Regions from separate parts of the Muricoprocola aceti genome, predicted to be linked through region 2. Evidence: riboswitches for the same ligand, from Rfam matches in the RefSeq annotation. Region 2 holds a riboswitch; the other holds the start of a gene.

Region 1 (4,418 bases), on a different contig from region 2:
TATATTTTTCTTTACTTCCATATACTTTTTCTACTGGATATTTTTCGTTATTCTGTTTCACATTTTTCTGTATGATTTCGTCCATATCCAGTCCACATGCATCTGCCATCAATATACAATAATTAAGCACATCTTCCAGTTCTTCCCGGATTTTATCCATCTTTTCTTCGCAGACAGTATCTGATCCGCTCCACTGGAATACTTCTAATAATTCTGCTGCTTCCAGACTGATGGATATAGCCAGATTCTTTGGATTATGGAACTGTTTCCAGTCTCTGTCATCTCTGAATTTTAGTACTTAATCAATCGTTTCCTGCGTCACTGTTTTTCTCCTTTAAGCAACTTCTGTAAAACTTATAACAAAAAAGAACTCTCTTATCCTTATCTCTCATTTTCTTTCTGTCTCTATAATCCTTTTAATCTCTCCCAGGTTCTCCGCAAAGTATATTCCCTCTTGCTTTTCTTCCGTTGACAGCCCCATCTCGATCATATGTACCAGCAATTCTTTCAGGCTGTCATAATATCCATTGAGATTGTACAAGATACACGGCGCATCCAGATGTTTCAATGACAACTTTGACATAACCTCTGTGATTTCTTCCAAAGTGCCTGTTCCGCCTGGAAATGCGATAAATGCATCTCCCAGTTCGATCATCCTGGTTTTGCGTTCTGTCATATCTTTGGTTACGATCAGCCTGGTAATGGCATCGTACTCGAATCCTGCATCAATGAAAAACTGCGGTTCTACGCCTGTGACTTCACCGCCTGCCGCTAATACGCTCTCTGCCAGTTTTCCCATCAGTCCTGACTTTGAGCCGCCATATACCAGTGCATGACCGCTCTCTCCAATCCATGTACCCAGTTCTCTGACCGCTTCTGTCAGTGTATGATCGTTTCCTTCCAATGCTCCAAGATATACTGTAATATTCATTTTTTTCCTCCCAAACTTACCATCCTGTATTCATGGCATAAAATAGTGCCAACACCTGCATCACCATCATCAGTGGCACTCCCACCGTGAAGTAATTCTTCTTTGTCTTATGTCGCAGGAGATAGATTCCAGGCAATGCTCCTACCGAACCACCGGCAAATGCCATTCCCAGTAAGGTTATAATTCGGATTCTTGATTTATTCCTGACAGCCCGATACTTGTCGATGGCAAAAAATAAGAATGTAACGATATTGATGACTCCCAGATAAATCGTCAATATTTTATGTTTTTCCAGAAAGGCATTCACATCCAGATTCCAGGCATCCGTCTTCTGCCCTCTGAACAGCAAAAACAAAATCACCTGAATCACCAACATACAGATAATCCATACTCTGGACATCATATTTTCTTTTACAGCTTTCCGATCAAATAACAGGACTGCGGCCAGCATGCCTGCTGCCCCGCCTGCCAGAGAAATCAGATAGATCAGAATGTTGATCTGTTTTCCCTTTGTATGAGTTCTCAGCATATAATTCAAAAAATATACCAGAAAACCTACAACATTTACAATTATCAGATAATATACCATTGTTTCTAAATTCATCTTTCTTCCGCCTTCATCAAATATATCTTCCCATCAGTGTTTGCGAACTCTGACAACATTATAGCACAAAATGAAAGTGACATGGTGAACTGATTGAAATGTTTCTAAGGACAAAAAAGAAACACCAGCTTTTATAGTCAGTGCCTGCCATACGTTTATATTGATTCTGAAAAACTCCTGTGGCAAATCCACAGGAGTTCTCGTCATGTTCTTTACTCAAGATTCCTTAGCCCCTTCTGGCTTTACGTCCCGATTTTTCAACCGGTTTGCCTTTGACATATTCGGATTATAGCACGTTTTGATGCCATTTTCATTTTTTACAAAAATGTTGATTTATAAAGTAAAAATGATATTCTTTATTCTAATTCCTGTTATTTTCCTCTCCTGAAGTAAAATATTTGTTAAAAAACTGATGATAACGTTCTATCGTTTCTGTTCGTCTGCGCACACTGATTGGTATCTTCTTTCCATTGGTCATATATACTTCCTTCTGGATGTCTGCAATGTAAGCCATATTTACCAGATAACTCTGATGGCACTGCAGAAAAGACTCGCCGCCGATTCTCTCTTTTAGTGTGCTGATCTTCTCTATAGTACTGATCGTACTTCCATCAACAAGAAAAAATGTAGCTTTATGAGCTACCCCTTCTATATACATAATATCACTGGTAAATGGGTAACGATACTGTTTTCCGCATTTCACTTCAACCCGTTTCTTCAGTTCCATCCAGAAGACATGATTAAGCAGTGTAACCAGCTTCTTCATTCCCACCGGCTTTACCATATACCCCACAGCTCCGACTTCGTAGCCATCAACCGCATACTCTGTCGTGCCTGTCAGAAATACGATTTCAGTATCACAGTGCAGCTCCCGGAGTTTTTTAGCTGTATCCATTCCATTAATCCCAGGCATATAGATATCCAGGAAGATCAGTTCCACATGACACTCGTCTTCCTCAATATCCGCAATCAGTTGTTCTCCACAGCTATATTCTGTCAGTTCTACCTGCTGTTGTATCTCGCAACAGTATTCTTTCAGCATCTCTGCAATTATCAGCCTTTCAATTTCGTTATCATCACATATGGCGATCCGTTTCATTAGTCATCTCTCCCTGCTTTTGCATATTTTCCAGAGTGACACTCCATTTAGTATAAACAGCAGCTTATCAACCTGGATTGGCTTTGCTATATGTCCATCCATACCTGGAACTTTACCAACGATCGTATTCCGCTCTCTTGAAAAGGAATCAAACAGAGTTGGAAGAAATTTTTGTCATTGACATACTTCAAAATATCCACTGATTCCAATGTATCCATCTTTCTTTAAAGGCGACCACAATGTATGCAATTTCATTCTATACATCTGACTGTTATTCTCCACCGTCGCTTTTATCTTGGCAGAGATTTCTTTATTTTGTACCGATGTCTGATGTAACAAAACTTGAATATATTGAACATCTTCTTCCTTTACACCTAATTCTTTGAACAGATCAAAATTCAGATTATCTCTCTGACATAGTATCTGCTGTTTTCCGTTCAGGATAGTTAACTGACCTGAAATTGCATTGTAATCAATTGAGCTCATTCCACTGTTTGATTTAAAGAAATCGATCTTTTCCTGCATGACTTCATTCTTCTGCAACAGCATCATCTGCTGCTGTGGATCTGTATAGTCCTCCACAAACAGGAAAATATTTTTTGTATCTTCCCTTTCCCTCGTAAAGTCAAACTGCATGAAACGCATCTCGCCATTCAGCATAAAATTGATCATAACATGATGTGTTCTGCTGTTCCCTGTGTGATTGCTTCCATCGTCATCTGCTGTTTTATCTGATTAAGATCATCTATATCACCAGATGCATAACGCATAATTTTCTCACAGATATAATCATCAAACATCTGCTCATCTGACTCTGAAAAAATATTTTCACCATTACTCAACTTCGTATCCTGATAAAGCTTTATGCATTTTCCTGTATCCTCAAAATCAATGTACAGGATTTCTATATAATGATTTTTAAGAGCTTTTTCATATATTGCAGCCTGAACCGCTTTCTCCAACAACTGAATTCCTCCTTGTCAATCTCCCGGGTTAATAAATAATATCATACTAAGTCCACTTATCATGCTTCAATGACCTGCGTTTCGATACCTCCCGCCGGATTTTATGAAATTCCAAGAACTCACTTCAGATTATTCTGTAATGTATTAATCAATTCCTCAATAACTATTGGCTTGGATAAGAATCCATCCATGCCGCATTCCAGTGCTTTCTTTCTGTCTTCGTCAAATGCATTGGCCGTCATGGCAAGGATCGTAATTCCCGCCAGCGACGGAGCATTCAGGGCACGAATCTGTTTTGTGGCCTCATATCCATTCACTACCGGCATCTGCACATCCATCAGCACCAGATCATAATTGCCCAGTTTTGAATTTTTCACTTTCTCCACTGCCTCTGCTCCATTTTCGGCAGTATCAACCAGGAAGCCGTATTCATTTAGGATCTCCACCGCAATTTCACTGTTCAGCTCATTGTCTTCCACAAGCAACAGACTCTTTCCCCTGAAATCCAAACCTGCTGCTGGGAAGATTGTATCCTCTACATCTGCCTGTTTCTGGCCAATGGCAGTCATCAAAGTCTCCCGGATATCTGACATAAACAGAGGTTTCGCGCAAAATGCAGTCACGCCTGCTGCCCTGGCTTCCACTTCGATATCTGACCAGTCATAAGCAGTCAGGATAATGATCGGTGTATCATCACCAAGACTGCGAATCTGACGGGTAACTTCAATGCCATTCATATCCGGCAGACGCCAGTCGATGATATAAGCATGGAATGCATCCCCAAGTTCCACAGACTGACGTGCACGGAGAACAGCCTCC
Region 2 (4,418 bases):
TCTTGCCAGTCTGGATGTACAGCTTGCCTTCAAAAATATGTACCGTGCCAAACGGACGCACTCTCGGCTGGTCGCCTTCGACCGTTGCCAAGTAATATGTTTCAGCTTCTTTTAAGAACTTTACTGTGAACTTCCTCGATAATTAACTCTCGTTTCTGAATGCCGAAGTTACATAAACACAGAAACATTGATTTTAAGCTAAAATCCATCACTTTTTGTAATCATTTTTCGAAAATAGTGCTATAATAATAGAGAGTTAATTAACTCTCGTTTGGAGGGCGCCATGTATTTTGATTATGAGGTCAAAATTCCAGATTTCAGACATGGAATCACAAGAAAAACGATCCGGGGAATAACCTATATTTACTATGCTTACGACCACAAGTATAGTTCAGATAAGCATTATACCATTCCGAAGAATACAACAATTGGTAAGTGCTTGAATGCTTCGTCAGAGACGATGTATCCTAATACTAATTACTTGAAATACTTCCCTGAGGCTAAACTTCCAGAGATGAATGAAAAATCTGACCGGAGTGCCTGTCTCAGAATCAGAGCATTCATTGTGATTCGTAAGATCATTGCAGAATATCATCTGGATGAGATTATCGGCCACCTGATTGGGAAGGATACCACATACAGCTTGGATGTGGACTCGTAGGTTGGCTCGATGAAGAAAAAGGAAAAGGCATTGAGGAGCAATGCTCCTGCCAGCAGACAAAGCAGCAGGTAATGCCATTTGTCCAGCAGCATATAGGCCAAATCCAGAAGATCGATCTCCATCTCATCATTCATTTGTTCATGGTTCATGTTGATGTTCTCCTCATGTATTTTTTTAGTTTGGATCTTGTATATCCAACTTATGTTTCTTTATAAAACAGTTCCAGAATGGCTTCCTGAAGGCTGTCCTCGTCCGGCGTGAAAGTCTGCCATTCATCCTCATCCGTTCCATAGGTGCCATGGTCACAGGTGTCTCTTCCTGATCGTCAATCATCAGCAACGCAATACGGCTGAATTTTCTGGCGCTGATATTGGTCGTCATATATGCTTCCAGACCATGGTAGAAATCCAGCGGGAAGGTATTGTCCTCACTGCACTTTGCTGCAAAGGCGGCCTTCAATCCTTCTTCGTACTGTGACTGACGTGCCAGACGGTTCTGGTTGGTGTCATCCTACTTCATGGATCGTCGTCCCCTGACAAAGTTCTCTGCCTGCGTATCAGTCAGTGTAACCGTTTCTCCTTTTTTCAGGGTATCGTCTACACCGGTAAAATCATCCTCGACGGTGACTGTGACACCCCCTACCATATCATTGACGATCTGGATGGCACTCATATTTACCATAGAATATCCATCAATCTGAGCTCCTCCCAGCAGGTTGGATACCGCTTCGATGGTATTTTCCGCACATCCTTCTGCACTGGAATGGTCAGCTCCCATGGAATGTGCCAGAGAGATCTGCACCTCAGCGGTGCCTTGATTGCTTCCGTTTTCCCCATAGAACTGCACCGGTGTAATGGTATTCCGGTCGATGGTCAGAATCTTACACTGCTCGGTACTGCGATCCCGGACAAGCAGGATCAGTACATCACATTGTCCAGGTTCTTCGCATCCCGCTCGGCAACGGTGCCTGTCGCATCGATACCGGAAAAGAGGTAGGTCTCCAGATTTCCCTTTGGCGTATAGGTCTTGCCCTTGTATACGATGTCCTCCGACCTGGTCTCTGTCTGTTCATGCTGAAGCAGCTTTTTGTCTGCGGCACCCAGGACTCCGGCGACTACGCCGATTCCCACTGCCAGCACCACTGCTGCCAGCCCAAGCTTCTTATATAGTTCCTTCTTTTTTTCTTTTCTGCTTCGGTATTGGGTCATAGCTGCTCTGTCCCTTCTAATGCATCATGGAAGCAAGCATTGCTGCTCCACCTGCCGGATGGTTTACTTCACAGACCATCAGTGCTTCCAGTGCCAGAAATAATATCACGCTGATGATGTTCGTAGTCTTCTTACTCATCTGTCCTTACCTCCTCTAGTAGTGTGGTTCCTCTCTGATCCAGCTGATCCAGAATGGATCGGCCCAGCTTCTTTTCGATCACTGCCCGTCCCTCTGCCAGATTCGGCACCCGGTGATGGGCTCCATGGCAGTCACTGCCAAGCACATGGGCTCTGCCCTCTTTCAGAAGCTTCAGCAATGTATGGCGATGTCTCCAGTCCAGCAGACATTCTGCATTCAGCTGTATCGTCACAGGAAGCTCCATCAGTCGCTGTACCTACTTCTTGTTGCCCGGAATCCACAGAAACCGTTCCAGATGCGCGATCATCAGATGCAGGTCTCTCTCTTTGATCAGCCTTTCCACTTCTATGAGATTCTGATCCGTCCATGGTACAAATGGCATCTCCAGCAGAAGCAGTCGTGTGCCTTCCAGAGTCAGAGCTTCGATCTCCTTCGCTCTGCTGATCCCATCAAAGAATGCCACTTCGCTTCCGAGAAGAATCTGCGGAACAGCATTCATCCCATGTTCTCTGACTGCATGAATAAAGACATCACGGGCTGTTTCTCTTTTCTTCAGGAACGTGTCGATTCTGTCCTTTGCCGCATAAAAATGCGGAGTTGCTGCCATGATGTCTATCTGTTGTGTCTGTATCTGCTCCAGCATCGCCAGTGCACTGTCAATATTCCTGGCACCGTCGTCTATACCGGGCAGGATATGTGAATGAAAATCTATAACTGCCAAACTATCATCCTCTCTGTGGCATGAAAAAGGAGCATCATTGTTCTGACGCTCCTGTAGCTCTCAAATATTCTGTCTCATCATCAGACCATTCCAATGTCATGGCAAGTCTGTCTGCAAATGCAACTGGCTGCCATTGTTACCAATCCCCCCCCCGATCGAAAATCACTTCTGTCAGAAAAGTACGGTCACTGTCAGGCCCTGTAGTTTTGCGTCATAACCTTTCGGTCATTTTGCCTTACATTCGCTTTTTAAATTAAAAATTCAAATTAAGTATATCCATATTCTGTCTAAAATGCAATAATTATTTTGTACTTATTTATATACACTTTATTTTTCTTTATGTTTTCGTTCTCTACGGTTGATCTCTTCTGTCACGTCTTCCCAGGATACCTGATATTCCGCCATCAGATCCGTCATGTGATATAGTACATCTGCTGCCTGTTTTTTCACAGCCTGATGATCAATTAACGCATCTTTCCGATCCTTTGCTTTTTCGTAGAGATGGTGAAGGGTATCCATCGGATCGATCTCATCGTATTCTTTCCGAACCAGATCACGATAAAAGCAGCTGCGATTGCCGGTATGGCAGGCAGCCCCCACCTGTACTACGTAAGCCAGAAGAGTATCGTTGTCGCAGTCTATAGACAGGCGCTTTACATACTGGAAGTGGCCGGAGGTCTCTCCCTTGATCCACAGCTCCTGACGGCTCCGGCTCCAGTAGGTCATCCGGCCGGTCTTGACCGTCTTGTCGAAGGCTTCTTCGTTCATATACGCCAGCATCAGGACTTCATTGTTGCGATAATCCTGTACGATAACAGGAATCAGGCCGTCACTGTTCAGCTTGAACTCAGACCAGGCGATGGCAGACTTCTGCTGCCGCATATTCAGCCCCTTCATCTGCAGCAGATCTTTAAGTTCAAAGAGATCTACTTCTGTATTGGAGATCACATTGCCAGAGATCCCAGATACATTCTCTTCTTTTAATAAAACATAGACTCTCTGATAATCAATGATGTCCATCAGCGGAATGCAGTTCACCGGAAGACTGCGAACCGCTTCATAGAGATGGCGGTTGTCTCCCAGAAGAATGACTTCGTCTGCATATTTCTCGATTTTGGCATTTTCTTCCTCCGGGAAAGTGAAGTCATTGATGCAGACGGCGATATGCTCTTTGCCAAACTGCTTCTGCGCCTGATGCAGGAGTTCACGATTTTCTTCCCTGGACATATTCAGGAAGACTTTGTCGCATCCCATATTCATCAGTTCTTCCATATCACGGATATCATCAATGTGGCCGCCTGCCAGGATCGGGATCTGGCTGCGACTGCACAGACATTTGATGATCCGCTGGTGAAGCCGGTGTTCTTCCTCTGACTCTGCCAGGTCGAATAAGATCAGGGCATCTGCCCCTTTATGCTCATAGTATTTTGCCAGTTCCGGAATGGAACGTTTTCCAAGAATCTGAAAATTTGTCAGTCCGGTCACGGCTTTTCCATTTTTCATAAAAATATGTGCGAGCAAATTCTTCACATTGGATTCTTTCATATTCTACAGACTTCCTTTCTCGTTTACAGACTTCCTTTTGTGGACAGCACACCGGTGATGCGCTCATCCAGACTGGTAGCCATATCCAGGGCTTTTGCAAAAGCCTTGAACGCGCACTCTGCGATGTGGTGGTTGTTCACACCG

Evidence for each region. Region 2 has a riboswitch for cyclic di-GMP ahead of OCV47_RS00550 (CpsB/CapC family capsule biosynthesis tyrosine phosphatase). Riboswitches for the same ligand answer to the same signal wherever they lie in the genome.
Region 1: linked by a shared signal. The riboswitch ahead of OCV47_RS14430 (DUF1294 domain-containing protein) and the one ahead of OCV47_RS00550 (CpsB/CapC family capsule biosynthesis tyrosine phosphatase) in region 2 are both predicted to bind cyclic di-GMP.

The regions. Positions count from the first base shown of each region.
Region 1 covers NZ_JAOQKE010000027.1:1,192-5,609, reverse strand. The annotation lists partial or broken gene OCV47_RS14440 (nucleotide pyrophosphohydrolase) at 1-322, opposite strand, end outside; gene OCV47_RS14435 (LOG family protein) at 389-931, opposite strand; gene OCV47_RS14430 (DUF1294 domain-containing protein) at 948-1,535, opposite strand; cyclic di-GMP riboswitch class I at 1,758-1,816, opposite strand; gene OCV47_RS14425 (LytR/AlgR family response regulator transcription factor) at 1,897-2,634, opposite strand; gene OCV47_RS14420 (hypothetical protein) at 2,809-3,306, opposite strand; gene OCV47_RS14415 (hypothetical protein) at 3,303-3,599, opposite strand; partial or broken gene OCV47_RS14410 (hybrid sensor histidine kinase/response regulator) at 3,719-4,418, opposite strand, start outside.
Region 2 covers NZ_JAOQKE010000001.1:110,054-114,471, reverse strand. The annotation lists partial or broken gene OCV47_RS00585 (pyridoxamine 5'-phosphate oxidase family protein) at 1-121, opposite strand, end outside; gene OCV47_RS00580 (hypothetical protein) at 284-661, shown strand; gene OCV47_RS00575 (Wzz/FepE/Etk N-terminal domain-containing protein) at 592-810, opposite strand; gene OCV47_RS00570 (PDDEXK family nuclease) at 836-1,120, opposite strand; gene OCV47_RS00565 (LCP family glycopolymer transferase) at 1,172-1,531, opposite strand; gene OCV47_RS00560 (hypothetical protein) at 1,579-1,869, opposite strand; gene OCV47_RS00555 (hypothetical protein) at 1,886-2,008, opposite strand; partial or broken gene OCV47_RS00550 (CpsB/CapC family capsule biosynthesis tyrosine phosphatase) at 2,001-2,729, opposite strand; cyclic di-GMP riboswitch class I at 2,848-2,974, opposite strand; gene hisI (phosphoribosyl-AMP cyclohydrolase) at 3,057-4,274, opposite strand; gene hisB (imidazoleglycerol-phosphate dehydratase HisB) at 4,298-4,418, opposite strand, start outside.